DNA from 4 places in the Streptomyces sediminicola genome. Region 2 is predicted to be linked to each of the others. Evidence: riboswitches for the same ligand, from Rfam matches in the RefSeq annotation. Region 2 holds a riboswitch; each other region holds the start of a gene.

Region 1 (7,076 bases), 4.2 Mb from region 2:
AGGAGCTGGGTGGCGGCCCCGGCGAGGCCGAAGGAGAGCACCGCCCCGGCCGCGGGGTCGATGACGGCGCGGACGACGGTGTCCACGCCGCGCGGGGCCATCCGCTGGACCACCGGCCGCAGTTCCCCGGGCGGGCCGAACAGCTCGGTCAGCTCGGTGTACGCCCGGCGCAGTTGCTCCTCGTCGGCGAGGTCGAGGCGCACGCCGCCGAGGTCGGCGCGGTGGCGCAGGTGCGGGGCGGTGGCCTTGAGGGCGACCGGGTAGCCGAGGGCGCGGGCGGCGGCGACGGCCGCGTCGGGGGCGGGGGCGGGCAGGGCGCGGTGGACGTGGACGCCGTACCGGGCGAGGAGGTCGCAGGTCTGGTCGGTGGAGAGGGTGAGCCCCTGGCCGCGGGCGAGGTGGCCCTCGATCAGGGCGGCGGCGCCCTTCTCGTCGATGTCCTCGTACTCCGGCACCTTGCCGGGGTCGGCGGCCTCGCGCCGCCACCGGGCGTAGGAGACGGCCTCGGCGAGGGCGCGGACGGCGCGTTCGGCGGCGGGGTAGGCCGGGATGAGGTGGGCGCCGTCGGGGGCGGGGACGGCGGGGTGCCCGGCGGGGGCGGGGCGGGAGTCGTCGGGGGCGGCGGCCTGCGGGGCGGTGCTCGCGGCGGCGGACAGGGCCTCGGCGAGGCCGCCCAGCTCGACGTGGACGACGAGGACCGGCTTGCCGGGGAGGGTGGCCGCGGCCGACCGCAGGGCCTCGGCGAGGGCGGCGTCCCCGGCCGAGCCCTCCCCCAGCGTCGGGATGGCGGTGACCACCACGGCGTCGCTGGTGTCGTCGGCGAGGGCCCGGGAGAGCGCGGCGTGGAAGTCGGCCGGCGAGGCGGCCGTGGTCAGGTCCTGCGGGGGCTGCGGGCGCAGTCCCTCCGAGAGGCAGGCGTCGTAGGTGAGCAGGCCGAGCGACTCGGAGTTCCCGAGGATCGCCACCCGCGGGCCGGCGGGCAGCGGCTGCCGGGCGAGGAGGAGGCCGGCGTCGACCAGCTCGGTGATGGTGTCGACGCGGATCACACCGGCCTGCCGCAGCAGCGCGGAGACGGTGGCGTGCGGCAGCCGGGTCGCGCGCACGGCGTGGCCCTGGGGCGCGGCGCCGCCGTGCCGGGCGCCCTGCACCACCACCAGGGGTTTGGCGGCGGCGGTGCGCCGGGCGAGGCGGGTGAACTTGCGGGGATTGCGGATCGACTCCAGGTACATCAGGGCGACGTCCGTGTCCGGGTCGTCGTACCAGTACTGGAGGACGTCGTTCCCGGAGACGTCGGCCCGGTTGCCGCAGGAGACGAAGGTGGAGACGCCGGTGACGCCGGTCACCCCGCCGCCGCGCCGCTGGATGCGGGAGAGCAGGGCGATGCCGATGGCGCCGGACTGGGCGAACAGGCCGATGCGGCCGGCGCGGGGCATCTCGGGGGCGAGGGAGGCGTTGAGCCGGATGCCGGGGGCGGTGTTGATCACGCCGAAGGCGTTGGGCCCGATGACGCGCATGCCGTACGAGCGCGCCTGGCGCACCAGGGCGCGCTGGCGCTCGCGTCCCTCGGGTCCGCTCTCCGCGTATCCTGCGGAGATCACGACGAGGCCCTGGACGCCGTGTTCACCGCAGTCGGCGACGGCCTCGGGGACCTGGGCGGCGGGCACGGTGATCACGGCGAGGTCGACGGGGCCGTCGATCTCGCGGACGAAGCGGTGGGCGGGGACGCCGTCCAGCTCCTCCAGGTCCTCGGGGAAGGCGTGGTTCACCGCGTGCAGGCGGCCGGTGAAGCCGGCCCCGCGCAGGTTGTCCAGGAGGCCGCGGCCGACGCCGCCGGGGGCGCGGCCGGTGCCGACGACGGCGACGGAGCCGGGCTGGAGCAGGCGCTGCACGGAGCGGGCCTCGGCGCGGTGCTCGCGCGCGTACTGCACGGCGAGGGAGCGGTCGGTCGGTTCGAGGTCGAATTCGAGGTGGACGACGCCGTCCTCGAAGCTGCGCTTCTGCGTGTAGCCGGCGTCCGTGAACACCTTGATCATCTTGGTGTTGGCGGGCAGCACCTCGGCGGCGAAGCGGCGGATGCCGCGCTCGCGGGCGACGGCGGCGATGTGTTCCAGCAGGGCGGAGGCGACGCCGCGGCCCTGGTGGGCGTCCTGGACCAGGAAGGCGACCTCGGCCTCGTCGGAGACGGGGGGCGGGGGACCGCCGCCGGGGGCGGGGCGGGAGGAGGCGGGTGTTCCGCCGGCGCCGATCCGGTCGTAGCGTACGGTGGCGATGAACTCGCCGCCGATCGTGGCCGCGAGTCCCACCCGGTCCACGAAGTCGTGGTGGGTGAAGCGGTGGACGTCCTTGGCGGACAGGCGAGGGTACGGCGCGAAGAAGCGGTAGTACTTCGACTCGTCGGAGACCTGCTCATAGAAGCTGATCAGGCGCTCCGCGTCATCAACGGTGATGGGGCGGACGCGTGCGGTGCCGCCGTCGCGCAGCACCACGTCGGCCTCCCAGTGGGCGGGGTACTCGTGCCGGTCCGGCGAGGTCTGCATGGGCCCCAGCGTACGGCTCGCGTACGACAGGGGCGCCGGGCAGGCCGTGGAGGACGGAAGACCGGACCGAGGCCGCGGTCCGGGCGCCACCCCGGCGGGCGCCGCACGCCCGTCCGGAGCCGCTTCACGATATGGGAAACTGGTCTAGACAACCCCTGAACTCCGAAGGGCAGCATCACATGGCTGAGCGCCGCGTCAACGTCGGCTGGGCCGAGGGCCTCCACGCCCGCCCCGCCTCCCTCTTCGTCCGAGCCGCCACGGCCACAGGCGTCCCGGTGACGATCGCCAAGGCCGACGGCGACCCCGTCAACGCGGCCTCCATGCTGGCCGTCCTGGGCCTGGGCGCCCAGGGGGGCGAGGAGATCGTCCTCGCCTCCGACGCCGAGGGCGCGGACATCGCCCTGGACCGGCTGGCCAAGCTGGTCGCCGAGGGTCTCGAGGAGCTTCCCGAGACCGTCTGACCCGGGACGCCGCGGACCGCGCCGCCCCCACGACACGCGAGGGCCCGCCCGAGGAGACTCGGGCGGGCCCTCGCTTCGCCGGGCGCCGGCGCGGTCCGCGGCGTCAGATCGCGACGCCGTGGCCGCGCAGGTAGGCGGCGGGGTCCATGTCGGTGCCGTAGTCGGCGCCCGAACGGACCTCGAAGTGCAGGTGGGGTCCGGTGACGTTGCCGGTGGCGCCGGCCAGGCCGATCTGCTGGCCGGGGGTGACCGCCTGGCCCGCGAAGACGCCGATGGACGACAGGTGCCCGTACTGGGTGTACGTGCCGTCGTGCATCTTGATCACGACCTGGTAGCCGTACGCGCCGCCCCAGCCGGCCTCGACGACCGTGCCGGTGCCGACCGACCGCACCGGGGTGCCGGTGGCGGCGTGGAAGTCGATGCCGGTGTGGCTGCCGGAGGACCACAGGGCGCTGCCGGCCCCGTAGGCGGTGGAGACATAGGAGCCGGCGATCGGCGCCACGAAGGTGTTCAGACGCTCGCGCTCGGCCTCCCGGGCGGCGCGCTCCTGGGCCTCGCGGGCCTCCGCGGCGGCCTCGGCGGCCCGCTCGCGGGCGGCCTTCTGCGCGGCCTCCCGGGCGGCGGCGTGCTGCGCGGCCTGCTTCTGCGACTCGGCCTGGGCGTCGATCTCCCCGGCGACGGAGTCACCGATGGTGACGACCGGGGTGAGCCCGGTCTGCTCCGGGGACGGCTCGTCGGCGAGCGCCGGGGCCGCGAGGTTCCCGACCACTCCGCCGGTGGCGAGGGCGGCGACACCCGCCGCGCGGGCGGTGGTGCGGTGCATCTTGCCGGGGCGGCGATGCTTCCCGGTGGCGCGCGTGAACGCCATGTGGAGGCTGGTCCTTTCCTTCCCTCTCGCCTACCGGGTTAGCTGACGGGTTCGGAGCAGGAAGGTCTCCTACGGACCCCCTCGCCTGCGCGCGGGCGTCCGATTCACCCCAGGGACTGCACACGGGTCCCCGGCTCCCCTGGCTCGCGCCGTACGGGGACTCGGCGATGGCTGTCCGGTGCCGCGGGCGCGGCGCACTGCCTGACGAACAGCCCGGACGAAGCTAAACGGGCCCGGCGTCAATCCTCAAACGCACCAAGGTTTTTGTAGCGTACGCCACAGGGCAGACGGGCAGCCTCCCCCTCAATTCGGACACGGGGCGGCCCCGGTGACGTCCTGCCACCGGGGCCGCCGCACGCGTCCGGGACCGCTCACTCGGCCGGGACGACCGTCACCTCGCCGATGCCGAGGGCCTCCACGGGGGCCTTGATCTTGGCGGCGTCGCCGACCAGGACGGTCACCAGGCGGTCCACCGGGAAGGCGTTGACGACCGCCGCCGTGGCCTCCACGGTGCCCGTCGCGGCGAGCTGCCGGTACAGGGCGGCCTGGTAGTCGTCGGGCAGGTGCTGCTCGACCTGGTCGGCGAGGGTGCCGGCGACGGCCGCCGCCGTCTCGTACTTGAGCGGCGCCACCCCCACCAGGTTCTGCACGGCCACGTCCCGCTCGGCGTCGGTCAGCCCCTCCGCGGCGAGCGTGCGCAGCACCGTCCACAGGTCCGACAGGGCGGGGCCGGTGTTGGGCGTGTCGACGGAGCCGCTGATGGCGAGCATCGAGGCGCCGGTGCCGTCGGGCGCGGAGCGCAGCACCTGGCCGAAGGCACGGACGCCGTAGGTGTAGCCCTTCTCCTCGCGCAGGACGCGGTCCAAGCGGGAGGTGAGGGTGCCGCCGAGGCAGTACGTGCCGAGCACCTGCGCCGGCCAGACGCGGTCGTGCCGGTCGGCGCCGGTGCGGCCGATGAGGAGCTGGGTCTGGACGGCGCCGGGACGGTCCACGATGACGACCCGGCCGGTGTCGTCGGCGGTCACCGGCGGCACCGGACGCGGCTCGGTCGTGGAGCCGGTCCAGGCGCCCAGGGTGTCGGCGAGCAGCGCGTCCGGGTCGATGCCGGTGAGGTCGCCGACGACCACGGCCGTGGCGGTGGCGGGGCGGACGTGGCGCTCGTAGAAGGCGCGGACGGCGGCCGAGTCGACGGCGGCGACCGTCTCCTCGGTGCCCTGGCGCGGCCGGGACATGCGCGAGCCGGCCGGGAACAGCTCCTTGGACAGCTCCTTGGCGGCGCGGCGCGCGGGGTTGGCCAGTTCGTGCGGGATCTCGTCGAGCCGGTTGCGCACCAGCCGCTCGACCTCGCCGTCGGCGAAGGCGGGCGCCCGCAGGGCGTCGGCGACCAGGCCGAGCGCCTTGGCGAGCCGGGAGACCGGCACCTCCAGGCTCAGCCGGACGCCGGGGTGGTCGGCGTAGGCGTCGAGGGTGGCGCCGCAGCGCTCCAGCTCGGCCGCGAACTCCTCGGCGGTGTGCTTGTCGGTGCCCTCGGAGAAGGCCCGCGCCATGATGGTGGCGACGCCGTCGAGTCCGGCCGGCTCGGCCTCCAGCGGCGCGTCGAGCAGCACCTCCACGGCGACGACCCGCTGGCCGGGGCGGTGGCAGCGCAGCACCGTCAGGCCGTTGCCCAGGGAGCCCCGCTCGGGGGCCGGGAACGCCCAGGGGCGGGCGGCGCCGGACTGCGGGCGGGGGTGGAATTCCATGGTGGCCAGGTCGGTCACTGGGCCGCCTCCTCGTTCTCGTCGGTGGCGCCGGTCTCGGCGGCGTCGCTGTCGGCTGCGGTGGGCTCGTAGACGAGGACCGCGCGGTTGTCGGGGCGCAGCCGGGCCGCGGCGACCTCGCGCACCTCCTCGGCCGTCACGTCGAGCACCCGCCGGACGGCGGTGAGGGCGAGCTGCGGGTCGCCGAACAGGACGGCGTACCGGCACAGTTCGTCGGCGCGGCCGGCGACCGTGCCGAGCCGGTCCAGCCACTCGCGCTCCAACTGGGCCTGGGCGCGCTCCATCTCCTCGGCGGTGGGGCCCTCCGCGGCGAAGCGGGCCAGCTCCTCGTCGACGGCGGCCTCGATCACCGGGACCTCCACGTCACCGGACGTCTTCACGTCCAGCCAGCCCAGCGAGGGCGCCCCGGCCAGCCGCAGCAGGCCGAAGCCGGCGGCGACGGCCGTGCGGTCGCGGCGCACCAGGCGGTTGTAGAGGCGGGAGGACTCGCCGCCGCCCAGGACGGTGAGGGCGAGGTCGGCCGCGTCGCACTCCCGCGTGCCGTCGTGCGGCAGCCGGTAGGCGGCCATCAGGGCACGGGCCGGGACCTCCTCCTCGACGACCTCGCGCAGCTCCTCGCCGATCACGTCGGGCAGCGCGCCGTCCCGGGGGGCGGGCTTGCCGTCGTGGGAGGGGATGGAGCCGAAGTACTTCTCGACCCAGGCGAGGGTCTGCTCGGGGTCGATGTCGCCGACGACCGAGAGCACCGCGTTGTTCGGCGCGTAGTAGGTGCGGAAGAACTCCCGCGCGTCCTCCAGCGTCGCCGCGTCCAGGTCGGCCATCGAGCCGATCGGCGTGTGGTGGTAGGGGTGGCCCTCCGGGTAGGAGAGGGCGGTCAGCCGCTCGAACGCGGTGCCGTAGGGCACGTTGTCGTAGCGCTGGCGGCGCTCGTTCTTGACGACGTCGCGCTGGTTCTCCATCGACTCCTCGTCCAGGGCGGCGAGGAGGGAGCCCATCCGGTCCGCCTCCAGCCAGAGCGCCAGCTCCAGCTCGTGGGCCGGCATGGTCTCGAAGTAGTTGGTGCGCTCGAAGCTGGTGGTGCCGTTGAGCGAGCCGCCGGCCCCCTGCACCAGTTCGAAGTGCCCGTTGCCCTTGACCTGACCCGAGCCCTGGAACATCAGGTGCTCGAAGAGGTGAGCCAGACCGGTGCGCCCCTTGACCTCGTGGCGCGAACCGACGTCGTACCAGAGGCACACCGCCGCGACCGGGGTCAGGTGGTCCTCGGAGAGCACCACGCGCAGGCCGTTGGCCAGGCGGTGCTCGGTCGCTGTCAGGCCCCCGGAGCCTGCCTGGGCTGTGGCCGTGTGACCCATGGGCATGTACGTCCCTTCGCTCGCGAAATCTCGTGCGGAACCGCGTGGAACTGCGGCATTCCCGCCGTTCCCGCCACTGTATGCAAGCGCGCGGGCGG
Region 2 (7,076 bases):
GCCCACCCTCCCTTCCGCTGCGGGCGAACGGCGAACCCCACTCCCCCAGAACGTACGTCCTGTACATTTTTTACGGTCTCTCAGCGTCGCAGCCGGCGTGAACGGGCACCGCCGCCCGGTTCCGCCACGAGGAAGGGTTCCCCCATGTCCCGAGCGTCCGCCCGTACCGTCCTGCCGGAGTTCCGCGACCGCACGAGCCTCGGGGAACGGGTGACGGACCCCTACGCGAAGCTGCTGGACGAACGGGTGATCATGCTCGGGGCGCCGATCGACGAGATCTCGGCGCAGGACGTGATCACCCAGCTCCTCCTGCTGGAGCACCGGGCCCCCGACCGGGACATCGCGCTGTATCTCAACTCCCCCGGCGGTTCCTTCACCGCCATGGCCGCGATCTACGACACGCTCCGCTTCGTGACCTGCGACATCGAGGCGATCTGTCTGGGCCAGGCCGGGCCGGCCGCCGCCCCGCTGCTCGCGGCCGGCACCCCCGGCAAACGGGCCGTCCTGCCGGGGGCACGGGTGCTGCTCCGCCAGCCCGCGGCCGAGGAGCCGATCGAGGGCACGGCGAGCGACCTGGCCGTGCGCGCCGAGGAGTTGGGCAGGCTCCGCGCCCTCGTGGAGGAGATCCTCGTCCGGCACACCGGACGCGCCGCGGACCGGGTGAGCGCGGACCTCGACCACGTCACCGTCCTCGACGCCCGGCAGGCCGTGGCCTACGGGCTGGCGGACCGGATCGTCCCCGCCCGCACCACGGTGCGCCGCGCTCCCGGGGGAAGGTGAGCCGCGGATGCCGTCCCCGGAACCGCCGCCGCTGCCCGCGCTGACGCGCGCCGAGGCCGAGGTGATCGACCGCTACCTGGACGTCGTCGACCTGCTGGGCCGCGTCAACCCGACGCGGGACGGCGACACGTACCGCGGGCTGCGCGCCGCCCAGGCACTGGTCGGCAAGGCGGCCGGCCTGCGGGACGCACTGGCGTTGATGCACCGGCGCGGTGAGACGGAATTCCACACCGCCACCCTGGTCCGGGCGCTGCGGGTACTCGACGGCGACCGGCGCACGGCCCGCGTCACCCTCCCGCCCGACGACGTCTGACCCACCCCCGCGCCCCGGTCACGGGCAGCGCGGGCCACCCGGGACGGTGGCCGCGAGGAACGGCGAGGAACGGCGAGGGCCGCGCGGGGGAGGTGGTCGGGGGCGCGGCCGGCCGGCACCGGGCGGGGCTCGGGCCTACTCCGGCCCGGTGGTGGAACGGACCGAACGGTCTCCCCCCTTTCGGTGGAGAATCACCTCCCTCCTTCGTCCCCCCGCGGTTGCGCGACGGCCCGCCCCATGGAGCCGGAATGCCGCGTTCCGCTCCTGGTCCGGGCCTCCCGGAGGGGCCCGGCGGCACCCGGGGCACCGGCCCGTCCACCCGAACAGGCCAGTGGTGAGTAACAACACAGCCACACCTGTGCGAGGAGTTTTCGGTCCTCCGATGGGACAAGATCCGTCTCGGACGACAAGCCCCCGCCACCACGGCGGGGCGGTCCGGGTGGACGCCGAGTCCTGCCGCCGCCCGGACGACCGGTCGACAGAAGTGGATCGGCAGGAGTGGAGGACCCGAGCACGACGGGTCGCCGGCACGGTCGCGCCACGGCCGGGCCGAGCAGCCCTTGGGGTGAAGCCGCACACGTGCGGCCGGGCAACTTCGCCAGCCCGAATCCGACAGGTCATCCTTCACAGGCGGCTGACGAAGGGTTGCGCATGTCTGCGCTCAATCGTGTCCCGTCGCTCATGGCCCGTGCCGGTACGGCCTCGGCCCTCACCCTCGCCGCCGTCGGCGGCTCCGTCGTGATCCCCGGCGCCGCCTCCGAGGCCGCCGCGGCACCCCACGCCGCCAAGGCGGTACAGATCGCCGCCTCCAAGAAGGGCTCCCCCTACCAGTGGGGCGCCACGGGTCCTGGCAGGTTCGACTGCTCCGGGCTGACGCTGTACTCCTTCAACAAGGCCGGCAAGAAGCTGCCGCGTACCGCCGCCCAGCAGTACAACAAGACCCGGCACATCTCCTCCGGCAGTCGCAAGGCCGGTGACCTGGTCTTCTTCCACTCCGGCCGGAGCGTCTACCACGTCGGCATCTACGCCGGCGGCGGCAAGATCTGGCACGCCCCGAAGACCGGGGACGTGGTGCGCCTGCAGAAGATCTGGACCAAGAGCGTCTGGTACGGCCGGGTCAAGTGATCCGGCACGCGGTGGGGGCGGCCCCCTGACCGGCCGTCACCACCGTGGCCGGACCGGAACGCACGCGCGCCACGGGCGGCCCCGGGCCCGGGGCGCGGCGACGGCGCCTCCGTACCTCGGCACGCGGACCGGTCGCCGCGCGCCGCCACCGGTGTCCCGTCGCCGGCCGGCCGGTGCCGCGGCCGTACCGGGCCTCAGCCCCGCGGCTCAGCGGTCCGCGCCGTCTCCCGTCCGGCACCCTGACCGACGGGCAGGGTGTCCGCGGCCGGCCCCGCCGGACCGAGCGGGACCGGCCAGGGCAGTTCGACGAAGACGGTCTTGCCGCCCTCGCGCGTGCGCCGGATCCTGAGCCGTCCGCCGCACTCCGCGGTGAGCGAACGGATGATCACCAGGCCCCGGCCGTTGTCCTGCTGGACGGCGGCCGGCAGCCGTTTGGGCAGCCGTGGGTGGCTGTCGGTGACGCCGACCCGCAGCCACCCCTCGTGGTCGAGCCCGAGGTCCACGGTGAAGGTCGGCGACTGCCCGAGCGTGTGCTGGACCGCGTTGGTCGCCAGCTCGGAGACGACGAGCCGGACGGTCTCGGCCAGCTCCGCCCCGGCGGGCAGGCCCCACTCGGCGAGCGTGCCCATCACGTGGGTGCGCGCGGCGGCCACCGAGACCGCATCGCTCGGCAGAGTGACGGATGCTTCCAGATGGTCTGCCATGGCGACGCCGTCCTTTTCCCACGGGACCGCGGTCCGACACGGAGCGGACGGTTGGAGTACGGTCCCGGACTGGTGCTTCGCCGCCAGAGTGCCATCAACGCACCCCCGAGGGCGCCGATCCACCAAGTTATGCATATATCTGTCGCTCGAAGCGGTGAACTCTGCGACGGCAGAGCGTATTTGGGCGGCCCCTGAGAAGTAAGGGAGTGGCCCATGCAGCACGGCCCCGTGGTGCGACGCCGTAAACTGGGCGCGGAACTGCGCGCCCTGCGGACATCGGCGGGGATCACCAGCGGTGAGGCGGCCGGCCTGGTGGGCTGGCACCAGTCGAAGGTCAGCCGCATCGAGACCGGCACCAGCGGGGCCAAGCCCGCCGACGTCAGGCTGCTGCTGGACGCGTACGGCGTGGACGACCCGCGGTTGCGGGACCTGCTGGCCACGCTGGCCGGCTCCGAGGACCCCGGGGGCCGGCACCACTGGTGGCACGCCTACCGGGGCGTGCTGCCGCCGGCCTACCGGGACTTCATCAGCCTGGAGTCGCAGGCCGGCGCGATGCGCACCCTGGAGACCACGGTCGTGCCGGGGCTGCTGCAGACGCCGGAGTACGCCCGCGCCGTGACGCGCGCGGCGGTGGACGGGGAGCCGGAGGACCGGCTCGACACGCTGGTGGAGGTCCGCCTCACCCGGCAGGACGTACTGCGCGCGGAGCAGCCGCTCACGCTGCACGCGGTCCTGGACGAGGCGGTGCTACGCCGGGAGGTGGGCGGCCCGGGGGTGATGGCCCGCCAGTTGACGAGGCTCGTGGAGGCGGCACGTCTGCCGCACGTCAGGCTCCAGGTGCTGCCGTTTTCCGCCGGGGCGCACATCGGCGTCACCGGCCCTTTCGTCATCTTTTCCTTTTCGAACACTTCCGATCTCGACGTGGTCGTTCTTGACCACTTGACGAGTAGCGTCTATCTGGACCGGAAAGAAGACTTAGAGGCGTACTCAGGGGCTTTCGACGCCCTGGTCACCCATGCCCTTTCGCCCGAGGACTCGTTGGACTACATCGCCGCGACAGCGGCAGGCGCGTAAGGAGGCACCATGTCCGCACTTCCTCGGAACACCCCCACCGGCACCGCGAGCACCCCGTGCACCGCACTGCACGACGTCGCGTGGCTGCGCAGCAGTTACAGCACCGGAGCGAACAACTGCGTGGAGACGGCCCGGCCGTCGACCGGCCCCTGGGCCGGACGGCTCGCCGTGCGCGACTCCAAGGCCCCGGCCGGACCCGCCCTGCTCTTCTCCCCGGAGAGCTGGACGTCGTTCACCGCCGGCGCCGCCCGCACCCTGCCGGGGACCGGTTCCTAGGGACCCCGCCGGGCGGGACACGGCCGTGCACGCCGACTCATGGCCGCGTTTCGCCGATCACCCGCACCGCACGCTCGACCTGCCCCCCGGAGAGGTCCGCACGGGCGGTGAGCCTGAGCCGTGAGACCCCGTCGGGCACGGAAGGAGGGCGGAAGCACCCCACGGCCAGGCCCGCCGCACGGCAGTCCGCCGCCCAGCGCACCGCGCGCTCCGGGGAGGGCGCGCGCACGGAGACGACCGCGGCGTCCGGACGCACCGCTTCCAGACCCGCGGCCGTCAGCCCGGCGTACAGGGCGCCCGCGACGGCGCGGGCCCGCGACGCGCGCTCCGGTTCGCCCCGCAGCAGCCGCAACGCGGCCAGCGCCGCCCCCACCGCGGCCGGGGCCAGACCGGTGTCGAAGATGAACGTCCGCGCCGTGTCGACCAGATGGTCGACGACCCGCGCCGGGCCGAGCACCGCGCCGCCCTGGCTGCCGAGCGACTTGGACAGCGTCAGCGTCGCCACCACGTCCTCGGCCCCCGCGAGTCGCGCCGCGTGCGGAGCGCCCCGGCCGCCCTCGCCGAGGACGCCGAAGCCGTGGGCGTCGTCGACGATCAGACCGGCGCCGTGCTCCCGGCACACCCCGGCGAGCGCGGCCAGCGGGGCCGCGTCCCCGTCCACCGAGAAGACCGTGTCCGAGACCACGACCGCCGGGCCCTCGTGGCGGCGCAGCGCCTCGCCGACGGCCTCCGGGTCGGCGTGGGCGACGACCCGGGTCGTGCCGCGGGCCAGCCGGCAGCCGTCGATCAGCGAGGCGTGGTTGCCCGCGTCGGAGACGATCAGGGAGCCGTGCGGGGCCAGCGCGGTCACCGCGGCGAGGTTGGCCGCGTACCCGGAGGAGAAGACAAGCGCGGCCTCGAACCCGCAGAACGCGGCGAGTTCGCGTTCCAGTTCGGTGTGCAGCTCGGTGGTGCCGGTGACCAGGCGGGAGCCGGTGGCACCGCCGCCCCAGACCCGTGCGGCGCGGGCCGCGCCCTCCACCACCTCGGGGTGGTGCGACAGGCCGAGGTAGTCGTTGCCCGCCAGGTCCAGCAGCGGGGAGCCGGGTGCCCGGGGGCGCAGCGTGCGCACCAGTCCGGCCCGGTGCCGCGCCCGGCGCCGCTCGTCGATCCAGCCGAACGCCATGGGTGGTCCTCCGGGCTCGCGTCACCGCGGTCAGCAGGCGGTTTTTGTAGGCAGTGAACAGAGACTAGCGGTCCGGACGGGGGTACGAGGTGTGGCGATACCCACACGGTGATCGGTCAGGGTTGTGTGAAGTCTCCTTGGCCCGAGGCCGTCCCGTACGACAGGATCGGCTCTCATGGACCTGCTGAACACGCTGGTGGACAAGGGGCTTCGGCGCGAGACGCCGACCCGCGGGGAAGCGCTGGCCGTCCTCGCCACGTCCGACGACGAACTGCTCGACGTGGTGGCCGCGGCCGGCAAGGTGCGCCGTCACTGGTTCGGCCGCCGGGTGAAACTCAACTACCTCGTCAACCTCAAGTCGGGCCTGTGCCCCGAGGACTGCTCGTACTGCTCGCAGCGGCTGGGTTCCGAGGCCGGCATCCTCAAGTACACCTGGCTCAAGCCCGGTCAGGCGGCCGAGGCCGCCACCGCGGGCGTCTCCGGCGGCGCCAAACGGGTCTGTCTGGTGGCCAGCGGGCGCGGTCCGACCGACCGGGACGTGGACCGGGTCTCCGAGACGATCAGGGCCATCAAGGACCACCACGAGGACGTGGAGGTGTGCGCCTGTCTCGGGCTGCTCTCCGACGGGCAGGCCGAACGGCTGCGGGAGGCCGGCGCCGACGCCTACAACCACAACCTCAACACCTCCGAGGCGGCCTACGCGGGCATCACCACCACCCACACGTACGCCGACCGGGTGGACACGGTGCGCAGGGCGCACGCGGCGGGGCTCTCCGCCTGCTCGGGTCTGATCGCGGGCATGGGCGAGAGCGACGAGGACCTGGTCGACGTGGTCTTCTCGCTGCGCGGGCTGGACCCCGACTCGGTGCCGGTCAACTTCCTCATCCCGTTCGAGGGCACGCCGCTCGCCAAGGAGTGGAACCTCACCCCGCAGCGGTGCCTGCGCATCCTGGCGATGACCCGGTTCGTCTGCCCCGACGTGGAGGTGCGCATCGCGGGCGGGCGCGAGGTGCACCTGCGCAGCCTCCAGCCGCTCGCCCTGCACCTGGCCAACTCCCTCTTCCTCGGCGACTACCTGACCAGTGAGGGACAGGCCGGCAAGGCCGACCTGGAGATGATCGCGGACGCCGGTTTCGAGGTGGAGGGCGCGGGCGAGACGACGCTGCCGGCCCACCGCGCGGACGGCTGCGGCGGACCTGCCGATGCGGACGGACCGTGCGGTTCCGGCGAGGCGGGGGCGCGGTCCGGCCACGGCTCCGGTACGGCCGGGGCGGGCTCCGGCTCCCCGGCCGGCGCGGCGGACACGGGGGGCGGCGCGGCCTCCGGCGCGGGCGGCACGGGGACCGGTGCCGCATCCGGCGCGGGGTGCGGACCCTGCGGTTCCGGTGCGGCGGGGGCGGAGTCCCGTCCCGCCGAGGCCGCTCCCGGCCCCGCGCGGGCGGCGGGCGAGGCCCGGACCGACCTGGTCGCGGTGCGCCGGCGGGGCGCCGGAACGGACCTCGCGCCCAATGCCTGACCTCACCGTGGCCGGGCTGCTCGACCTCGACCGGCGGCACGTCTGGCACCCGTACGGCCCCATGCCGGGCCGGCAGGACCCGCTCGTCGTGGAGTCGGCGAGCGGGGTGCGGCTGCGGCCCGC
Region 3 (7,076 bases), 1.7 Mb from region 2:
GGAGGTGCGGCGCACGCTCCAGTGGCTCGGCCAGGTGCGCGGCTGACCGTTCCGCGGCCCGGCCGGGCCGCGGGGAGCGCGGCGGTGCCCGAAGAGCCGGTGAATCGTTGGTCGAATGGGTTGGCCAGAGCTGGGCCACTGCCTACCATCGATCTTCACAAGGACCACGTGCGACCGCCCGGACCCCGACCGTCACACCGGCCGGGACGCCACGGCCGCACCCGTCTGCCGCGCTCATCACGGGAGGTCTCCTTGCACCGCCGTCGTCGTACCGCGCTCCTCCTCACCGCCGCCCTCGTCGCCGCGGCCCCCTTGCTCTCCGCCTGCGGCAGCGACGCGCACCCCGGTGCGGCGGCCGTCGTGGGCGACCAGCGGATCACCGTCGCCCAGCTGGAGGGCCGGGTCGGCGAGGTGCGCGAGGCGCAGCGGGCCGCCGTCCCGGACGACGAGCAGTACCAGCAGGTCGTGGCGAGGACCGGCACCCTCACCCGCGACACCCTGCACAGCATGGTCCTGGACCGGGTGCTGCACCGGGCCGCCGAGGACGCGGGCGTCAGCGTGTCCCGCAAGGAGGTCCAGCACATGCGCACCGGCCTGGAGCGGCAGGCGGGCGGCGCGCAGGAGCTGGAGACCGTCTGGCTCCAGCAGTACGGCGTGCCCCCGGTCCGCCTCGACGAGAACCTGCGGCTCCAGCTGGAGGCGCAGAAGCTCGCCGAACACCTCGGCACCGACACCAGCCGCCCGGAGTTCTGGAAGGCCCTCTCCGCGGCGTCCGAGAAGCTCGACGTCGACCTCAACCCGCGCTACGGCTCCTGGGACGTCCAGAAGAGCAGCCGGGTCGACTCCGGCGCCCCCTGGCTCCGCGACGTCACCGAGCAGACCTGACCCGCCTCCGGCCGGCCCCGCGGACGCCCGCCTGTGGACGACTCGGGGCCGGCCGGCGGCGTGCGTTACGTTCGGAGGGTGAACGCACTCAGCCCCGACTCCGCCGACCCCGGCCGGATCGTCCTGCTCACCACCAGCCACCGCGTCGCCCCCGGACTGCTGTCCTGGCCCGCCTGGCAGGCGCTGCGCGCCGCGGACCGCGTGCTGTGCGCGGACGGGACGCATCCGCAGCTCCCCTACCTCCGGGAGGCGGGGATACGCGTCGACGAGGCGTCCCCGGCCGCCGAGGACCTGATCGGGGCGTGCGCCGGCGGGCACACCGTGGTCGTCGTGGCGACCGGCGAGGGCGAACCGGCCCTCACCGGCCAACTGGCCCGCCTCGCCGGTTCCGGCCGGGTGGCCATGCCCGAGCTGGAGCTGCTGCCCGCCTCCTACGACCTGCCGGGCGCCCGCCTGCTGGACCTGGTCCAGGTGATGGACCGCATCCGCGTCGCATGCCCCTGGTCCTCCCGCCAGACCCACGAGGACCTGGTGAAGTACGGCATCGAGGAGGCGTACGAGCTGGTCGAGGCGATCGAGGACGGCGACCGGGAGGAACTGCGCGAGGAACTGGGGGACGTCCTGCTCCAGGTCGTCTTCCACGCCCGGATCGCCGAGGACCACCCCGAGGCGCCGTTCTCGGTGGACGACGTGGCCGCCACCCTCGTCGCCAAGCTGGTCCACCGGCACCCGCACGTGTTCGGCGACGCGACCGTGGAGACCCCCGAGGAGGTCCGGGCGCAGTGGCTGCGGACGAAGGCGGTCGAGAAGCGGCGCACGTCGGTCACCGAGGGCATCCCGCTCGGGCAGCCGGGTCTGGCCCTCGCCGCCAAGCTGGCCTCCCGGGTTCGTACGGCCGGTCTCGACGTGCCCCTGCCCCGGGGCGGGGGCGTCGGGTACGAACTGCTGGCCCTGGCCGCCCGCGCCGAGGCCGGCGGCACCGACCCGGAGACGGCCCTGCGCGCGGCGGCCCGCGCCTACCGGGACGCCATCAGAGCGGCCGAGGACGCCGGCCGTCCCCCGGGCCCCGGACCGGCCGACGGCACCGATGCCACCGACGGCACCGGCGCCTGACCCATCGCCCGCCCGCCCCGCAGGGGGCCGTCCGCCCCGCTCCTTGCCCCTCCTGATTCCGTCCGCCCGCGCACGCACCGGCGCCACGGGCCCGCCCGCCCCGTGGCGCCGGCACGGCGCCCTGAGCGAGCCTGCGAGGAGAACCCCTCTATATAGGGGGCGCCACCCCGGCCCGGGTCCGGCGCACCGCCCCGGCGCCGGAGGCCCCGCGCCTCACGGACCGCCCCCGCCGGAGGGCGTCCCGACCGTGTCGGTCGCCCCCGGCCGTGACCGATACGGTCGGGGGGTGACCGACCAGCCCGTGCCCGACGGCCCCGCCCCCCAGCTCTTCACCTGGGAGTTCGCCGCCGATCCGTACCCCGCCTACGCCTGGCTGCGCGCGCACGCGCCCGTGCACCGCACGACCCTGCCGAGCGGGGTGGAGGCATGGCTGGTCACCCGGTACGCCGACGCCCGGCAGGCCCTCGCCGACCCCCGGCTGTCGAAGAACCCGGCGCACCACGACGAGCCGGCGCACGCCCGGGGCAAGACGGGCATCCCGGGGGAGCGCAAGGCCGAGCTGATGACGCATCTGCTGAACATCGACCCGCCGGACCACACCAGGCTGCGCCGGCTGGTCAGCAAGGCGTTCACCCCCCGCCGGGTCGCCGAGTTCGCGCCGCGGGTGCAGGAGCTGGCGGACGGACTGATCGACCGCTTCGCCGGCACCGGCTCCGCCGACCTGATCCACGAGTTCGCCTTCCCGCTGCCCATCTACGCCATCTGCGACCTGCTCGGCGTCCCCCGCGAGGACCAGGACGACTTCCGCGACTGGGCGGGCATGATGATCCGCCACGGCGGCGGCCCGCGGGGCGGGGTGGCGCGGTCGGTCAAGAAGATGCGCGGCTACCTCGCCGACCTGATCCACCGCAAGCGGGCGGCGCTGCCGCCCGAAGCGGGCCCCGGCGAGGACCTCATCTCCGGTCTCATCCGCGCCTCGGACCACGGGGAGCACCTCACCGAGAACGAGGCCGCGGCGATGGCGTTCATCCTGCTCTTCGCCGGTTTCGAGACCACCGTCAACCTCATCGGCAACGGCACCTACGCCCTGCTCACCCACCCCGGGCAGCGCGCCCTCCTCCAGGACTCCCTCGCCGCGGGCGAGCACGGGCTGCTGGAGACCGGCGTCGAGGAGCTGCTGCGCTACGACGGCCCGGTGGAGCTGGCCACCTGGCGCTTCGCCACCCGCCCGCTGACCCTCGGCGGGCAGGACATCGCGGCCGGGGACCCGGTCCTCGTGGTGCTGGCCGCCGCCGACCGGGACCCGGAGCGGTTCCCCGGCCCGGACACGCTGGACCTGGCCCGCCGCGACAACCAGCACCTCGGCTACGGCCACGGCATCCACTACTGCCTCGGCGCCCCCCTGGCCCGGCTGGAGGGGCAGACCGCGCTCGCCACCCTGCTGACCCGGTTGCCGGATCTGCGCCTCGCGGCCGAACCCGCCGAACTACGCTGGCGCGGTGGTCTCATCATGCGGGGACTGCGGACGCTGCCGGTGTCCTTCACACCGGTTCCGTCAGGGCCCGTCGACGGTCCGTGACAAGAGCGAAGATGACAGGCGCTCACCTTCGTGACCGTCATGTGATCTGCGCGGCATGAACTTGTGACAAGTGATCGTCTGCCTATACGTTCACGGATCAACGTGGTGCCCCGCATCAACCGCCACGTGCTCATCGCTGCCTCGCGAAAGGTTGTCGCATGCTCTCCGGGAACGGTCGTCACCGTCGCCCCCGCCAGGCTCCCGCCCTGGTCGTCGCCGCCGGAGTGACCGGCTCCGCCATCGCGATCCCGCTCCTCGGCGCCACCGGCGCCCACGCGGCGGACGCGGCGAACTGGGATCGGGTCGCCGAGTGCGAGACCGGTGGCGCGTGGAGCCAGAACAGCGGAAACGGCTACTACGGCGGCCTGCAGTTGTCGCAGGCGGACTGGGAGCGCTTCGGCGGTCTCGACTACGCGCCCAGCCCCGACCAGGCCAGCCGCTCGCAGCAGATAAGAGTGGCCGAGGACCTGCTCGCGGAGCAGGGTGTCGCCGCCTGGCCGACCTGTGGGCCGCTCGCCGGGCTCGGCAACGGCTCGTCCTCGATCGGGGTGGACGCCGGCACCGCGGGCGGAACCGCGTCGGCGACCCCCCAGGCGCCCGGTTCGTCCGGCTTGGCCGGCCTCGGCACGCCGACGCCCGGATCGTCCCCCTCGGCCTCCCCCTCGCCGTCCGCTGACGCCTCCTCGGGCGCGTCGTCCGGCGGTGGCCACTCCTCCGATTCCGGCACCCACGGGAGCGAAGGGAAGGGGAGGGGTGAAGGCGGCGGCCAGGGGCAGAACCAGGGCGGCTCCTCCGCCGAAGGTGCGAAGGGTGGCGAATCGGGCGACTCGGACCAGCGGGCCGGTTCTTCGGGCCTCGCCGAGACCGGCGAGGAGACCTCGGGCCGGCACCGCGGCGACAGTGCCGAGGAGGGCGCCTCCGAGGGGCGCGGGGCCGACCGCCCCGGCCGCCACGCCGCGCGCGCCGGCGACGGCGCCCGGGGCCTCACGGACGGCACGTACACGGTCCGCGCCGGAGACAACCTCTGGGGCATCGCCGACTCCCTTGACGTCGACGGCGGATGGCCCGCGCTCTACGCCGGCAACAAGGGTGTCGTCGGAATCGATCCTGACCACATCGTGCCCGGTCAGACGCTTGAGATTCCGGGCGAATCGGGCGATAACCAGGGGTAGTTAGCGTCATGGTTCAGGCCGAATGCCCGGTTTAAACTCCGTGAGAGATAGGTCTCAGAAGCCCTGATCGTCTTTGTCTTTCCCCCGACGGCGTGGCTACGGTCATGACCGCTCGCCACCGCGGGCCCCGACCGCCGCAACGCCGAATCCTGCCAGCGGCGGTCCGGGAACAGTCGTCGCGTCAAGCGCCGCAGGCAGGAGCGGGGGACCCAAGGTAAGTGCCGCACCGGGCAGTTGAGCCGGAGCGGCTTGGGGTGAAGCCGCGTCCCGCGAGGGACGCGGCCGGGCAACTCTCAACCGGCCCGAACCCGACAGCTCACCTCGCAGGCGTCGGTGAGGGGATTCCACCATGCTGTTTTCCGGCAAGGGCAAGCACCGTCGTCCGTCCAAGGCCACCCGTGTGATCGCCGTCGCCGGCGTCACCGGTGCCGCCGTCGCCGCCCCGCTGATGGCGGCCGGCAACGCCTCCGCCGCCACCGCCGCCGAGTGGGACGCCGTCGCCCAGTGCGAGTCGGGCGGCAACTGGTCCATCAACACCGGCAACGGCTACTACGGCGGTCTGCAGTTCTCCGCCTCCACCTGGGCCGCCTACGGCGGCACCCAGTACGCCGCGACCGCCAACCAGGCCAGCAAGGCCCAGCAGATAGCCGTCGCCGAGAAGGTCCTCGCGGGCCAGGGCAAGGGCGCCTGGCCGGTCTGCGGCCGCGGTCTGTCGAGCGCCGCGTACACCGGCGGCGGCTCCACCGGCTCCTCGCAGTCCGGCACCTCGCAGTCCACCGGCTCCTCGCAGTCCTCCGGCTCCGCCCAGTCGAAGCCGCAGGCCCCGGCCAAGCCGAAGTCGCAGTCCACCGGCTCCTCGCAGAGCCGCGGCGAGCAGCAGTCCTCGCGCTCCACCGAGCGCCCGGCCGCCAAGAAGACCGTCACCACCCCGACCGGCAAGAAGGTCAAGAAGGGCGACGGCGAGTACAAGGTCGTCAAGGGCGACACCCTCAGCGCGATCGCCGCCGAGCACGGCGTCAAGGGCGGCTGGAACAAGCTCTTCCAGCTCAACAAGGACATCGTCGAGCACGCCGACCTCATCTACCCGGGTCAGCAGCTCCACCTGAAGTAAGGGCCGCGGGCGATCCGTCCCGTCCCTTCCGGACCCCCCGCCCCGGCGCGTGTTCCCCCGTACGCGCCGGGGCGGGGCCTTTTCCGCGCCCGGGTGCCGGGGCGGGGTTACCGGCGGGAGCGGCGGCCCGGCGGGCGGTGTCCTCGCCTCCCTGTTTTGTTCCGTACGGAAACAATTTACTCTCGGTTCTGTCCGACGGGTGGGCGACCGGCTGGCCGATCGTCCGGAGCCGGTTAGGCTCATCCCGCAGAGCCACAGGTGTGGGCCGCGGAGCCACCGCGGCCCGCCACAACGCGTCACATCCCGAGAATGGAGATGCTCGTGCCGTCCATCGACGTCGTCGTAGCCCGGGAAATCCTGGACTCCCGAGGCAATCCCACGGTCGAGGTCGAGGTCGGCCTCGACGACGGCAGCACGGGTCGTGCCGCCGTTCCGTCCGGTGCCTCCACGGGCGCCTTCGAGGCCGTCGAGCTTCGTGACGGCGACCCCAACCGCTATCAGGGCAAGGGTGTCGAGAAGGCCGTCCTCGCCGTCATCGAGCAGATCGGCCCGGAGCTGGTCGGCTACGACGCCACCGAGCAGCGCCTGATCGACCAGGCCATGTTCGACCTGGACGCCACCGACAACAAGGGCTCCCTCGGCGCCAACGCCATCCTCGGCGTCTCCCTGGCCGTCGCCCACGCCGCCTCCGAGGCGTCCGACCTGCCGCTCTTCCGCTACCTGGGCGGTCCCAACGCGCACCTGCTGCCGGTGCCGATGATGAACATCCTGAACGGCGGCTCGCACGCCGACTCCAACGTGGACATCCAGGAGTTCATGATCGCCCCGATCGGCGCGGAGTCCTTCTCCGAGGCGCTGCGCTGGGGCACCGAGGTCTACCACACCCTCAAGAAGGTGCTGAAGAGCAAGGGCCTGGCCACCGGCCTCGGCGACGAGGGCGGCTTCGCCCCCGACCTCGGCTCCAACCGCGAGGCGCTCGACCTCATCCTGGAGGCGGTCAAGGAGGCCGGCTACACGCCCGGCGAGCAGATCGCCCTGGCGCTCGACGTCGCCGCGTCCGAGTTCTACAAGGACGGCTCCTACGTCTTCGAGGGCAAGGAGCGCACCGCCGCCGAGATGACCGACTACTACGCCGAGCTGGTCGAGGCGTACCCGCTGGTCTCCATCGAGGACCCGCTCTTCGAGGACGACTGGGAGGGCTGGCAGACCATCACCG
Region 4 (7,076 bases), 2.2 Mb from region 2:
GCGCGCTGGGTGTCGAAGGGCATGGTGCCGCAGGGCGCCGCCCCGCACCTCATCGCCGCCGCCATCGGCCAGAAGCTCGGGCGACCCGTGCCGTTGCACGAGATCGGCCTCGCGGACGCGGACCCGGCCCCCGAGGTCGGCCTCGCCTTCCCGAGGGACGTGGCGCAGGCGGTGCGGTCGGCGACCGAGCTGTACCGCCTCGACCTCGCCGGACGCCGGGCCGGCGCGGGCGGCATCTGGCAGTCCCTGGCGGGCTCGTTCGCGGTGAGCGCGTACGCGACCCCCGCCTCGCGCTGGCTGATAACCCCGGCCGACAGTTCGGTGGCGCGCGACGTGGGCCCGGCCGAGGGCTCCGGCGCACCCCTGAAGGTCGGCCACAGCGATGTGCGCAAACTCCGGGAGGCCGCCGAGGACGCCCGCCGCTGGGACTCCAAGTACGGCGGCGGCGACTGGCGTTCCTCGATGGTGCCCGAGTGCTTACGGGTCGAGGCGGCGCCGCTGCTGCTCGGCGCCTACTCCGACGAGGTCGGCCGCGCGCTGTTCGGCGCCTCGGCCGAACTGACCCGCCTGGCCGGCTGGATGGCCTTCGACACCGGCCAGCAGGAGGCCGCCCAGCGGTACTACATCCAGGCGCTGCGGCTGGCCCGCGCGGCGGCCGACGTGCCCCTCGGCGGGTACGTGCTCGCCTCCATGTCGCTCCAGGCGACCTACCGGGGCTTCGGGGACGAGGGCGTGGACCTCGCGCAGGCCGCGCTCGAACGCAACCGCGGTCTGGCCACCGCCCGCACCATGAGCTTCTTCCGCCTGGTCGAGGCGCGGGCCCACGCCCGCGCCGGGGACGCCGCAGCGGCCGGGACGGCGCTGAAGGCGGCGGAGAGCTGGCTGGAGAGGTCCCGCCCCGGCGACAGCGACCCCAGTTGGCTCGGCTTCTACTCCTACGACCGCTTCGCCGCCGACGCCGCCGAGTGCTACCGGGACCTGAAGGCACCCGGCCAGGTCCGCCGCTTCACCGAGCAGGCGCTGTCGAGGCCGACCGAGGAGTTCGTCCGCTCGCACGGGCTCAGACTCGTCGTCTCGGCCGTCGCCGAACTGGAGTCGGGGAACCTGGACGCCGCCTGCGAACAGGGCGTACGAGCGGTCGAGGTGGCCGGGCGCATCTCGTCCGCCCGCACCACCGAGTACGTCAAGGACCTGCTGCACCGGCTGGAGCCCTACGGCGACGAACCGCGCGTGGCCGAACTCCGCGAGCGGGCCCGCCCGCTCCTGGTGACCCCGGCCTGACCCCGCGCCGCCCCTCGGCCGGCCCCTGACCGGGTCGGCCCGCGCCACGGGCCGGTCCGGCCCGGTCCGGTGGGCCGCCGCCCGCACGAGGCGGCCCACCGTGCCCCGCTCCGCCCCGGCCAGGGGCGTGTGGTCCGCCCGCCCCCTTCCCGAGGCCCCACACCGGCGCTCGCTCCGGCGCTCGCCCGTCCCACGTAAAATCGACTCACTGTGTCTGATTCCCACCGCACCCCCGCCCACCGTCCGGCCTCCGCGGCCCCCGCCGCGCCCGCCGGCGGCTCCCTGCGCCACACCCGGGCCAAGGGGGAGCCACGGTTCCCGGACGGTCCGAAGGCCGACCCCGCCGGCTCCCACTTCGAGCGGCGCATCCGGAGCTTCCAGCCCCGCCGGAGCCGGGTCACCGCCGGGCAGGCGGACGCCCTCCAGCGGCTCTGGGCGACCTGGGGCCTGGACGTCGACGGGCAGCGGGTCCTCGACCTGCCCGCCCTGTTCGGCAACGACCACCCCGTCGTCCTGGAGATCGGCTTCGGCATGGGCGAGGCCACCGCGCGGATGGCGGCCGCCGACCCGGGGGTCGACATCCTCGCGGTGGACGTGCACACCCCCGGCCAGGGCAACCTGCTCGCCCTCGCCGAACGCGACGGGCTGACCAACGTCCGGGTCGCCAACGGCGACGCGATCATCCTCCTGCGCGAGATGCTCGCCCCGGACTCCCTCGCCGGACTGCGCGTCTACTTCCCCGACCCCTGGCCGAAGAAGCGGCACCACAAGCGGCGCCTGATCCAGCCGGAGTTCCTGACGCTGGCCGCCTCCCGCATGGCCCCCGGCGCCGAACTGCACTGCGCCACCGACTGGGAACCGTACGCGGAGCACATGCTGGAGGTGCTCACCGCGCACCCGGACTTCGAGAACACCCGGGCCGACGGCGGCTTCGCCCCCCGCCCCGCGCACCGGCCGCTGACCCGCTTCGAGGGGCAGGGCCTGGAGAAGGGGCACGTCGTCAACGACCTGGTCTTCCGCCGCGTCCCCCACGCCCGGCCCGAGACGGGCTGACCGCCGACGCGGACCGGCGGCCCGGCGCGGTCGAGGCGCCCCGGGCCGCGTACCGGCGCCGCGCTCAGGCGGAGGCGTCCGTCAGCTTGGTGATCTCCTCCGGCGTGAGGCTCAGTTCCGCCACGCCGAGCAGCGCCGGAAGCTGCTCCACGGTCCGCGCGGAGGCGATCGGCGCGGCGACGGTCGGCTGGGCCGCGAGCCAGGCGAGGGCCACCGTGGCGAGGGGCGCGTCGTGCGCCCCGGCGACCTCGTCGAGCGCCGCGAGGACCCGACGGCCGCGCTCGCTCTCCAGGTGGGCGCCGGCCCGCCCGGCCCGCGGGCTGTCGACCTCCACGCCCGGCCGGTACTTGCCGGTGAGGAAGCCGGCCGCGAGGGCGAAGTAGGGGACGGCGCCGAGTCCGGACCGCTCGGCGAGGTCGCGCAGCGGGCCCTCGTAGGTGTCGCGCGAGACCAGGTTGTAGTGGGGCTGGAGGGCGACGTAGCGGGCGAGTCCCTCGCGCTCGGAGAACTCCAGGGACCTCGCGAGCCGCTCCGGCGAGATGTTGGAGGCGGCGATGTACCGGACCTTGCCGGCCGTCACCAGTTCGTCGAGGGCGCCGATGATCTCCTCGACCGGTACCTCGGGCTGGTCGAAGTGGGTGTAGTAGAGGTCGATGTGGTCGGTGCCCAGGCGGCGCAGCGAGGCGTCGGCGGCGGCCTTGATGGTGCCGGCGGACAGGCCCCGGTACTCCGGGTGCTGGCTGACCTTGGTGGCGATCACGATGTCGTCGCGGTTGCCGCGCGCGGCGAGCCACTCGCCGATGACGGTCTCGGACTCGCCGCCGGAGTTGCCCTCCACCCAGGCGGAGTAGGAGTCGGCGCTGTCGAGGAAGTTGCCGCCGGCAGCCGCGTAGGCGTCGAGGACGGCGAAGGAGCGGTCGCGGTCGGCGGTCCACCCGAAGACGTTGCCGCCGAGGGCGAGCGGGAAGACCTGGAGACCGGAGGAGCCGAGAGGGCGCGGATACGTCATGTCGTACGTCAACGCCCGCGCCGGACGCGGTCATTCCGTGGGTGGGCCGTTCGGCGGGGCGGCCCGCGCGCCGGAAGCCGGCAGCCCTGGCGTCGGGGGGTTGGCCGCCAGGACCGCCGGGGTCCTCCAGGGGGTCGCCGCGGTCACCGCGCGGGGCGGGGCCACGGGGGTCTCGCGTCGAGGTGGGCGGGGCCCGCCACCGGGCCGGCGCGGGGTGCCGCGCCGGCTGCCCGGCCCGGGGTGCCGGATGCCGGGCGCTCGGGGCGCCGGATGCCTCAGATGCCGAGGCCCTTGCCCCGCAGCCACGCCGTCGGGTCGACACCGCTGTCGGCGCCACCGGGGTGGACCTCGAAGTGCAGGTGGGGGCCGGTCACGTTGCCGGTGGCACCCACGCGGCCGATGACGTCACCGGTGTTGACCTGCTGGCCCACGCTGACGTTGATCGACGACTGGTGCGCGTACCACAGCTCGGTGCCGTCCTCCAGGGTGAGGATCGTGCGGTAGCCGTAGGAGCCCGCCCAGCCGGCCTCGGTGATCGTGCCGGTGTGCACGGCCTTGATCAGGGTGCCGGTGGGGGCGGCGAAGTCGAGCCCGGTGTGGTAGCCGGAGGACCACATGGAGCCGGACTGCCCGAAGGTCGAGGTGATCGTGTAGGCGGAGGTCGGCAGCGCGTACTGCCGGGCCAGCTCGGCCAGGCGCTCGGCCTCGGCCTTCCTGCGGGCCTCCTCCTCCGCCTTCTCCTTGGCGGCGGCGGCCTTGGCCCTGGCCTCCTTCTCCGCCTTGGCGGCGGCCTCGACGGCCTGCTTCTCCGCGGCGGCGGCGGCCTCGGCGGCGGCCTTGCTCGCCACCTGGTCCTGCTGCTGCTCGGCCTGGGCCATGATCCGGGCCCGCAGCGCCTCACCGGCGTCGCCGGCGCCCTCGTCGGTGTCGCCGGTGGAGGCGCCGATACCGCTGAGCGGGGTGCTGGAGCCCTCGGGCTCCGGCTCGGGGGTGGAGATCAGCGAGCCGACCGAGGGGAGGTCGGGCAAGGAGATCGAGACGGGCGACTTGCCGGGGGCGGCGGTGGCCATGCCGCCCGCGCCGACGGCCGCGATGACGCCGACGCCGAGGACCGTGGAGCTGCGGGCGAGCCCGCCGCGCTGCTTGGCGACGCGGTGCCTGCCCCGGACGGGCCGGACGGTGTCGGCGGTGGGGTTCCACTCCTCGAAGGGGCCGTCGTCGGGGTGGGGACCGCCGTAGACGAAGGTGTCGCCGTCGTACCCGCCGGGTACGGACGGAGCCTCGGGGGCGGGCCGGTTGGACGCCACGTGGGCGCGCTCCTTTCCTTCCTTCCGCCTACCGGGTTAGCTGACGGGTTCGGAGCAGGAAGGTCTCCTACGCGCGTATACCGGCCGCGTCTCCACGGCGGCACACACACGATTCACCCCAATGTGGTGGTTCCCCGGTTCCCTCGCGGGATTCGGCGCGTGCGCGCGGAGCCGCCTTCTGTGACGGCTGGGACGACCGCGCTGCGTTATCGAACGTTAATAGACACCGGGCAGGGAATCCAAGCCGTTCCTCTTGATCATTAACGGTCCCGGCACGGACTTAGGCCCCACGACCGGTGAAAACCGGGCGAGTTGACCCGCCTCTGGTGGAGCGCCTCACACCACGATTTTCTGATGGTGTGTCAGTTGTTATGCGCAGGGCGGTCGTCCGGTCACGGATCGTGACGGCGGGTCCCGGACGCGGGGCTCACGGGGTGCGGCGGATCAGGGGCGGCGGAGGGCGAGCAGCGCCATGTCGTCGGCCATACCGTCCCCGGAGTAGCGGCGTACGTCCTCGGCGAGGGTGTCCAGCAACTCCGCCGGATGCCGGAAGGAACGGCCGGCGAGGTAGGCGTACGGGTCGTAGAACTCCCCCCGTTCGTCGCGGGCCTCGGTCAGTCCGTCGGTGTAGAGGAGGAGGGTGGCGCCGCCGGGGAAGCAGGACTCCTCGGCGCGGTCGGGCCAGACGCCGAGGTCGCCCATGCCGAGCGGCAGGGCCGGTTCGCGCACGGGCACCTGGCCGAGGGTGCCGTCGGCGTACAGCAACAGGGGCGGCGGATGGCCCCGGTTGACGATGCGGACGGTGCCGTCGCCGTGCGGGAGTTCGGCGAGGACGGCAGTGGTGAACCCCTCGAAGGCGTCCAGCCCCTCGCGCCGGGTGCCCTCGCGGGCGAGCGCCCGTTCCAGCCGCTGCGCGACCGCCTCCAGCGTGGCCTCCTGCTCGGCGGCCTCGCGGAAGGCGCCGATCACGACGGCGACGGCCGCGACCGCGCCCATGCCCTTGCCACGGACGTCCCCGACGATGACCCGGACGCCCCGGGCGCTGTCCTGCACGGCGTAGAGGTCGCCGCCTATGAAGGCGTCGGCCTGGGCGGCCTCGTAACGGGCGGCGATCTCGAAGCCGCCGATGCGTTCGGCGGGGGCGGGCAGCACCGCGCGCTGGGCGGCCTCGGCGATCTCGCGGGCGGAGGCAAGGCGTTCGTCGGTGCGGCGGACGAAGGCGTTGAAGAGGATGGCGAGCGCGGCGACGGTGGCGATGGTGGCCAGTTCGGTCAGGGAGTCGACGTAGTAGAGGACACCCTTGCCGCTCTGGAGCGCGAGGACGGAGACGACCGAGGCGGCGCTGGTGAGCACGGTGCCGCGCCGCGAGTAGACCGGCGCGGCGACCAGCGGGGCGGCCGTGTAGAGCGGCCCCGCGGTGAAGGAGCGGGGGGTGAACAGGTCGTAGAGGACGGCGACGACGAGGATCAGGACGGGGAGCACGCGGACGAGGGTGCGGCGCCCGCCGCGCCCGGGCGGGCGCACGGGGGACCGGGTCGCGTCGCCGAGGCCCGGGTCGGGCACGGGGTCGCCGGGGAGCCTGCCGCCGGCCCTGGCGAACGCTCCCTCGTCGTCCACGTCACCTGGCCGCACCACTCGTCTCCCGCCACCCCGCTGCCGTGCCGCTTGCCGTCCCGACGTCCAGGTTCGCGGGAGCGGGGAGGGGCGGCGAGCGGTACGGGGCCGATCGGATGACGGAACGGGGGGCGCCGCGAGCAGGGCGGCGACGGGGCGGGCACGGCGGCGGGGCGGGCGCGACGGCGACGGCCGAGCAGCGCCGGAGGCCGGTGAGCACGCGCGGCAGGGGACGTCGACGATCACGCCGGACGTCACCGACAACACACCGGAGGCCGGAATCCTCAAGGATTCCGGCCTCCGGCCTTCAGTAGCGGGGACAGGATTTGAACCTGCGACCTCTGGGTTATGAGCCCAGCGAGCTACCGAGCTGCTCCACCCCGCGTCGTTGTGTCTCCAGTGTACGTCATCCCGGGGGCCCGGCGCACATCTGTTTCCCCAGGCGCCCCGGCGGGCGTCTCAGCCGGTCAGGTGGCGGTTCGGCGCGGTGGCCCGTTCCTCGTACTCGGGCAGGACGACGACGGTGGCGCCCTTGGCGGCGAGCACCCCGCTGCCGTCCGCGTCCGCCACGAAGGTGTCCGGCTCGCGCCAGGCGGTGACCACCCGGCGCACCCCGGCGTCGAGGATCAGCCGGGCGCAGGGCGCGGGCCGGGAGGCGCGGCGGGCGCACGGCTCCAGGCTGCTGTAGACGGTGGCGGTGGCGAGCCGGGGGTCGGCGGGGTCGGTCTTGGCGAGGGCGGCCTCCTCGGCGTGGGCGACCGGGTCGTCGCCCTCCCGGGAGTGGCCCCGGGCGAGTTCGGTGCCGTCCTCGG

The links. A riboswitch is a leader RNA that binds a small molecule or an ion and turns the genes downstream of it on or off. The one in region 2 is predicted to bind cyclic di-AMP.
Region 1: it holds a riboswitch for cyclic di-AMP, as region 2 does, so the genes downstream of both, VM636_RS07555 (M23 family metallopeptidase) here and VM636_RS26080 (C40 family peptidase) in region 2, are expected to answer to the same signal.
Region 3: it holds a riboswitch for cyclic di-AMP, as region 2 does, so the genes downstream of both, VM636_RS18320 (transglycosylase family protein) here and VM636_RS26080 (C40 family peptidase) in region 2, are expected to answer to the same signal.
Region 4: it holds a riboswitch for cyclic di-AMP, as region 2 does, so the genes downstream of both, VM636_RS16255 (M23 family metallopeptidase) here and VM636_RS26080 (C40 family peptidase) in region 2, are expected to answer to the same signal.

The regions. Positions count from the first base shown of each region.
Region 1 covers NZ_CP144555.1:1,751,428-1,758,503, forward strand. The annotation lists gene VM636_RS07545 (bifunctional GNAT family N-acetyltransferase/acetate--CoA ligase family protein) at 1-2,537, opposite strand, end outside; gene VM636_RS07550 (HPr family phosphocarrier protein) at 2,717-2,998, shown strand; gene VM636_RS07555 (M23 family metallopeptidase) at 3,102-3,866, opposite strand; cyclic di-AMP (ydaO/yuaA leader) riboswitch at 3,879-4,043, opposite strand; gene VM636_RS07560 (pitrilysin family protein) at 4,238-5,626, opposite strand; gene VM636_RS07565 (pitrilysin family protein) at 5,623-6,984, opposite strand.
Region 2 covers NZ_CP144555.1:5,905,230-5,912,305, reverse strand. The annotation lists gene VM636_RS26090 (ATP-dependent Clp protease proteolytic subunit) at 145-780, shown strand; gene VM636_RS26085 (hypothetical protein) at 788-1,093, shown strand; cyclic di-AMP (ydaO/yuaA leader) riboswitch at 1,528-1,741, shown strand; gene VM636_RS26080 (C40 family peptidase) at 1,745-2,218, shown strand; gene VM636_RS26075 (ATP-binding protein) at 2,413-2,922, opposite strand; gene VM636_RS26070 (helix-turn-helix transcriptional regulator) at 3,136-3,996, shown strand; gene VM636_RS26065 (DUF397 domain-containing protein) at 4,006-4,272, shown strand; gene VM636_RS26060 (8-amino-7-oxononanoate synthase) at 4,310-5,437, opposite strand; gene bioB (biotin synthase BioB) at 5,613-6,953, shown strand; gene VM636_RS26050 (adenosylmethionine--8-amino-7-oxononanoate transaminase) at 6,946-7,076, shown strand, end outside.
Region 3 covers NZ_CP144555.1:4,155,845-4,162,920, forward strand. The annotation lists gene VM636_RS18295 (serine/threonine-protein kinase) at 1-46, shown strand, start outside; gene VM636_RS18300 (SurA N-terminal domain-containing protein) at 253-885, shown strand; gene VM636_RS18305 (nucleoside triphosphate pyrophosphohydrolase) at 964-1,998, shown strand; gene VM636_RS18310 (cytochrome P450) at 2,285-3,577, shown strand; gene VM636_RS18315 (transglycosylase family protein) at 3,802-4,749, shown strand; cyclic di-AMP (ydaO/yuaA leader) riboswitch at 4,926-5,094, shown strand; gene VM636_RS18320 (transglycosylase family protein) at 5,099-5,860, shown strand; gene eno (phosphopyruvate hydratase) at 6,182-7,076, shown strand, end outside.
Region 4 covers NZ_CP144555.1:3,710,040-3,717,115, reverse strand. The annotation lists gene VM636_RS16270 (hypothetical protein) at 1-1,281, shown strand, start outside; gene trmB (tRNA (guanosine(46)-N7)-methyltransferase TrmB) at 1,564-2,334, shown strand; gene VM636_RS16260 (aldo/keto reductase) at 2,399-3,343, opposite strand; gene VM636_RS16255 (M23 family metallopeptidase) at 3,619-4,650, opposite strand; cyclic di-AMP (ydaO/yuaA leader) riboswitch at 4,661-4,818, opposite strand; gene VM636_RS16250 (PP2C family protein-serine/threonine phosphatase) at 5,095-6,267, opposite strand; tRNA gene VM636_RS16245 (tRNA-Met) at 6,576-6,649, opposite strand; gene VM636_RS16240 (dihydrofolate reductase family protein) at 6,724-7,076, opposite strand, start outside.